Regions from separate parts of the Exiguobacterium sp. s168 genome, predicted to be linked through region 1. Evidence: riboswitches for the same ligand, from Rfam matches in the RefSeq annotation. Region 1 holds a riboswitch; the other holds the start of a gene.

Region 1 (3,134 bases):
AACCATCACGTACAACCAAGCAAAAGACGCACAATGAATGTGATGAAAAAGGAGTGCATAGGATGACGGAACAACGCATCGAAGAGAATCGAGAAGGAACGATCATACGTCTGCAGGGCGGCTTTTATGATGTCATGACACCAGAAGGAGAGGTTCGTTCAAGAGCAAGAGGGAATTTCCGAAAACGCGGTATCAGTCCAGTCGTCGGAGACGAGGTCGTTCTTCATATCGAAAGTGAGACCGGGTATATTCTCGAAGTGAAGGAGCGGGACAACTTTTTAGTACGCCCTCCAGTCGCGAATATCGATCAGGCATTGCTGGTCGTTTCGGCGGCAGAACCTGATTTTTCAGCGCACTTGCTCGACCGATTTCTCGTCTTGATCGAAGCGAAGGAAATTCAACCTGTCATCCTGTTGACGAAGATGGATTTGCTGGACGATGTCAAAGGACCGGCTGTCCGAGACGCCATTGCCGCTTATCGAAAAATTGGATATACAGTCATCGAGACATCAAGTGAGACATTGACGGGTGTTGAGCAAGTCCGTCCGTTACTTGCTGGAAAAACGAGCGTTCTCGCGGGACAATCCGGTGTTGGGAAAAGTTCATTGCTCAATGCACTGGAGCCCTCTCTTGATTTAGAAACGAGTGCGATCTCGAAATCACTGGGACGTGGCCGCCATACGACACGACACGTCACGTTGATGCCGCTTGCGGAAGGATTGATCGCCGATACGCCAGGGTTCTCGAACCTTGATTTTCCGTATGAAATGGAAATCGAGGATGTACGATGGAGTTTCCCAGAATTCGTAGCTGTACAAGATGATTGCAAATACCGAGGTTGTTTGCATTTGAATGAACCCGGTTGTGCCGTCAAAGAAGCTGTCGAAGCACGAGAAATCATGTCCTCTCGTTATGAGAACTATGGTATGTTTATAGACGAAATCAAGAATCGAGCCCGGAGGTATTGAAGATGATTAAAATTGCACCATCTATCTTATCAGCAGATTTTGCGAATCTCGAGCGTGATGTTAAAGCAGTCGAAGCGGCAGGAGCGGACTATATCCATTTTGATGTCATGGATGGTCAGTTCGTACCGAACATCTCATTTGGATTACCTGTGCTTAGCAGTTTACGTCAAAAGACGGATATGGTCCTTGACGTCCATTTGATGATTGATCAACCCGAACGTTTCGTCGAAGATTTCGTCAAGGCAGGGGCAGACATCGTGACATTCCACGTCGAAGCAACGAATCATGTCCATCGCGTCTTGCAACAAATCAAAGCAGCGGGCGCAAAGGCAGGGGTCGTCTTAAATCCGCATACGCCGTTATCAACGATTGAACACGTTCTTGAGGACGTCGACATGGTCTTATTGATGACGGTCAATCCGGGCTTTGGTGGACAGGCATTCATCGAGAGTGTCATGCCGAAACTCGCTTCACTTGCGCAAATGAAGGCAGATCGTGGTCTGACATTCGAAATCGAGATTGATGGTGGCGTCAATCCGGAAACGGCAAAACTTTGTATTGATAACGGTGCGAACGTTCTTGTCGCAGGATCAGCAATCTACAATGCACCAGATTATGCAAAGGCGATCACTAGCATTCGTCAAGGGGCTGCCGTATAATAAAGACGAGAAAACGAAATATGATGACCGCAAGGGGTGTCGCTTGAAAAGCGGCTGAGAGGAGTCTTTTAGACTTTAACCCTTCGAACCTGTTCCGTTCAAACGGACGTAGGGATGTGGCGCACGCAGGCAGTACGGCGTTCGTCGTACTGCCTTTTTGCGTCCTCTCGTACAATGAAGGAGGAAAAATAGCATGAAACGGTTACAAATGATGATGGAAATTGCCATCTTCGCCAGTCTCGGAGTCGTCTTTGATTTACTGATTCCATTCAAAATGCCACAAGGAGGCTCCATTAGCTTAGCGATGCTACCGATCTTCGTCATGGCATTTCGCCACGGTGTCATCGGGGGTGTCGTCACGGGAGCGCTTGTCGGTACGATTCAATTGATGTTCGCTCCACAAGTCTTGACGATCGTTCAACCGATGCTTGACTATACGATTGCGTATGGTGTCGTCGGATTAAGTGGTCTGTTCGCACGTCAAGTCAGACAAGCCGCGCGCAATGGACAAAAGAAAAGCTTAATGGCGTTCGTTCTCCTTGCGACGTTATTAGGAGCAGGGCTCCGCTATATTTGTCATGTCATCAGCGGAATCGTCTTCTTTGCCAAGTATGCAAAAGGTCCAGTCGTGGAATACTCTTTTGTCTATAACGCAACGTATATGGTTCCTTCTTACATCTTATGTGGAATCGTAGCAGGAATTCTATTCACGACTGCGCCACGCTTACTACGTTATTCGGCACGAGGTGTCTGAGATGCGGGCGATTCTCGTCTGTGCCGGTCCGCAAGAAGAAGTGCCGGATTTACGGACGTTTTGTCAGCCGGGTGATTTCATCGTCGGTGTCGACGGTGGTGTTCAGACGGTCGAATCGTTTGGGCTGACCTGTGATATGACAATCGGTGATTTCGATTCACTTGGTTATGTACCTGAAGGGGCAATCGTTCATCCGGCTGAGAAAGATGAGACGGATCTTGAACTTGCCCTTCGTACAGTGTCTGAGAGGGAACAGCATGAAGAGATCATCATTATCGGGGCGACAGGTGGAAGGCTTGACATGACTGTTCAAAATGTCTATTTGTTGAAGCAATATCCAGAGGCGCGACTTGTCACGAAACGAGAAGAGGTGCGATACTTGGCAGCGGGAACGTATGCAGTCGAAGCAAGGAGCTATCATTATCTTTCTTTCATTCCACTTGTGCCGTCGACCTTAAGCTTATCCGGAGTCAAATATCCACTGGATGCCCATCCAGTACCCGTCGGAGGTTCCTTGACGGTCAGTAATGAATGGCGTGCGTCAGAAGCGAAGGTAGAGCTCCATCAAGGAGAACTATTGATGATGCGGACGCTTAAGGAATAGAACAATCATAGGAAAGAGGTCGTGGATGATTCCGCGGCCTCTTTCATATGAAATTATTCTTCGAGTTGAGAAGGGGCGACACGGATGTCACTTTGAGCGGATAGATGTTTTCCTTTGACGAAGAGATGATAACTTCCCCACATGACAAG
Region 2 (3,134 bases), on a different contig from region 1:
CCCGTTATCTGGATTTAGGGCTCTACGCAGAAGGGGTTGCCTTTTCCGGCTCGTCGAACCTGTTGCTTGCCTGTCAGGCAGCGCTTGATGCCCTCGATCTTAATCAAGCAGCAATCAAGATGACCTATCTCGAACAAGCCGTCCGCGCAACTGGATTCCAACTGCTCGCACAACAGGAAGCACAAGCGCCGGGAATACTGACGATCGTTCATCCGTCCGCAACTGATTTAGGCGACGCTCTGCGCATTCAGGGGTATCACGTCCAGTACGAAAGCGACTATCTCGTTTACAATCAGTGGCTACAAATTTCGACGATGGGCCAGACGACGATGCGGCAAATTGAACGTCTAGTTCGTGTTTTAGTTCGTGAAAATCAACGAATCACCATAAAGAATGAAAAAAATGAAAGACCTCTCAACCCTTGATTTCAAGCGGTTTGGAGGTCTTTCGACTTCAAAAAGATAAAAAAAGAGGTTTATGGATTTAAAACATAGGGGTATAAACTCATTAGCACCGCATCAAACTGGTGACTTACTCACACATGTTTCTCAATATCAGCGTAATGACCTGGGAGAGAAATGCAAAGTCAGGAAATCGTCAGATTCATGAGAGTCTGAAACCGATTGTCTTAGCATGATTCATATTGTTCAGGATTCGTCCTGCTCCTACATTCATTACCTTTTGAGGGCTATACCAAATTCAAGGGGGAAATGAACATGTCAGTTAATTTAACAGCCGAAAAACGCGAGGTACGTCCACGCTCACTCCGTAAACAATTGCGTCATGAAGGAAAAGCTCTTGGCGTCGTGTATGGTTACAAAGTGGAAAGTACACCAATCGCGTTTGAAGAAAAAGAATTGCTTAAAATCGTCCGAGAAAACGGTGAAAACGTCTTGATTTCACTCAAACTCGATGGTAAAAATATTAACGTCTTGATCAATCGCCGTGATATGGATGTCTTCACCCCAACAGTCGATCACGTTGAATTCATCGCCGTGAAAATGGATGAAGAAACAGAAGTCGAAGCAGACGTTGTACTCGTTGGCGAAGCAGCCGGTGCAAAAGTTGGTGGCTTCCTATCACAAACACTCTTTAAAGTAACAGTCGCCGCTACACCAGATAAATTACCAGAGAACGTCGAAGTCGACGTCACGAACCTCGAAATCGGCGATTCGATTTCTGTAGCCGATCTTCCAGAACAAAAAGATTTCCGCATCGTTACAGAAGGCGATATTCAAGTCGCAGCTGTTGTCGAATCGACACTCGAGCAGGATCTTGAAGAAATCGAGGAAGCAGAGGCACAAGCAGAAGCTGGCGAAGACAACGAAGCGGAAGCAACAGAAGCGTCTTCAGAAGAAACAGCTGAAGAGAACGAAGACAATAAATAAGTCGTTTAACGATACGCCCTTTGCGGCGTATCGTTTTTTTGTGTCTTGACAACAGGCGCTGGATTGCCTAAAGTGAACAGCGTATCACCTATTACCATATCCACTAGGGGAGCCCAATTGGCTGAGACGATTCACTTCGGACCCTTCGAACCTGATCTAGTTCATACTAGCGTAGGAAAGTGGAGCGATCACATCCAATGACTCCTGCTGCGCGCAGTTTTTCTGAGGACCGCTCTCTTTTTTACGGAGGGCGGTCTTTTTTGGCGTCTCCCCCATTCAAAGGAGGACGTATCTAATGCAACACTGGAAAATGAAAGAAATCATGGTCATGATGATGCTCGCCGTCGCTTGCGGCGTCATCTATCTTGGTTGGTCAACACTCTGGTTACCAATCTCAGCGATCTTCGGTCCTGTCGGTGCCAACTGGATGTTTGGCATCTGGATCATTGCGAGTCCGCTCGTCGCAGCAATCATTCAAAAGCCAGGTGCCGCTTTAATTGCGGAAGTCGTCGCGGCAGCCGTCGAACTGTTCACAGGTAGTCATTTTGGTTTATCCGCTCTTCTGATCGGAGTCTGCCAAGGACTTGGTGCGGAACTCGTCTTCGCGATGACGCGTTACCGTCGTTATGACACATGGACCTTGATGTTATCGGGTGTCGGAGCCGCGATTGGTAGCATCGTTTATAGTCTAATCGCGAACGGATTCGGTTACTACACAACGACGACGTTGCTTGCGACAACTGGCTTACAATTGATCAGCGGCGCATTACTCGGTGGCTTGCTTGCAGCCATTCTCGTCCGTCGCCTTGTTGCGACTGGTGTCTTGAACGGGTTTGCGGCAGGACGTGCGAAACGAGAAATCGCATGATTACTGTCGACGACCTCAGCATCCGCTATCCCGGTCAGATGAAATCAGTGCTCAATCATGTATCGCTGACGATTGAGCAAGGGACGACCCTTCTACTCGGACGAAGTGGGAGTGGCAAGACGACATTACTTCATGCCCTTGCCGGACTGACACCGGAAACGATTGAAGTCGAACAGACTGGTACCGTTACCCGGTCCGGTTCGGTCGGAATCTTGTTTCAAAATCCAGAAGAACAGTTCTGCATGGAGACGATCGGACGCGAAATCGCTTTTAGTTTAGAAAATCGCTCGATTCCACGCGAAGAGATGGAGGAACGAATTGAACGCTTACTCGCACTCGTCGGTCTCCCCCTCCCCTTCTCGACACCGATCGCGAGTCTATCCGGTGGAATGAAACAGCGTCTCGCGCTCGCAGCGGTCCTAGCACTTGAGCCGACGATCTTATTACTCGATGAACCAACGGCTCAGATTGACCCGATCGGGCAACACGAGCTGATGGCGTTGATCTTTCGGATTCAGAAAGAACACGATTTAACGATCGTCTTGATCGAGCACCAACTCGATGTCTGTTTGCCGTATGTCGATCAGATCGTCTTACTTGAAGACGGATCGGTGACTGCGACGGCAGATCCGCAGGATTTGTTCCCGCAGGCGTATACAAGGCTTCAATCGAAAGGCATTGCCGTTCCCTCTTTGTATCCGTACATGTTAGAGACGTTACCCATAGATGGACCGCAAGCGGCGCGACTTCATGTGCCTTCCCCCGTCGCTACAGCTGGTCGCTCTTTGTTACACGTCGCTGCATTATCGACGAAAGCACCATATCCGCTGACCGATGCGACATTTTCCCTGCAGACAGGAGAATGGGTGATGCTGCTT

What was found. A riboswitch is a leader RNA that binds a small molecule or an ion and turns the genes downstream of it on or off. The one in region 1 is predicted to bind thiamine pyrophosphate.
Region 2: linked by a shared signal. The riboswitch ahead of KNQ15_RS07765 (ECF transporter S component) and the one ahead of thiT (energy-coupled thiamine transporter ThiT) in region 1 are both predicted to bind thiamine pyrophosphate.

The regions. Positions count from the first base shown of each region.
Region 1 is NZ_JACSNE010000001.1:108,500-111,633, forward strand. It holds gene pknB (Stk1 family PASTA domain-containing Ser/Thr kinase) at 1-37, shown strand, start outside; gene rsgA (ribosome small subunit-dependent GTPase A) at 63-968, shown strand; gene rpe (ribulose-phosphate 3-epimerase) at 971-1,627, shown strand; TPP riboswitch at 1,650-1,759, shown strand; gene thiT (energy-coupled thiamine transporter ThiT) at 1,821-2,381, shown strand; gene KNQ15_RS00575 (thiamine diphosphokinase) at 2,383-2,985, shown strand; gene KNQ15_RS00580 (amino acid permease) at 3,039-3,134, opposite strand, start outside.
Region 2 is NZ_JACSNE010000009.1:74,756-77,889, forward strand. It holds gene KNQ15_RS07755 (GNAT family N-acetyltransferase) at 1-425, shown strand, start outside; gene KNQ15_RS07760 (50S ribosomal protein L25/general stress protein Ctc) at 717-1,388, shown strand; TPP riboswitch at 1,484-1,583, shown strand; gene KNQ15_RS07765 (ECF transporter S component) at 1,684-2,256, shown strand; gene KNQ15_RS07770 (ABC transporter ATP-binding protein) at 2,253-3,134, shown strand, end outside.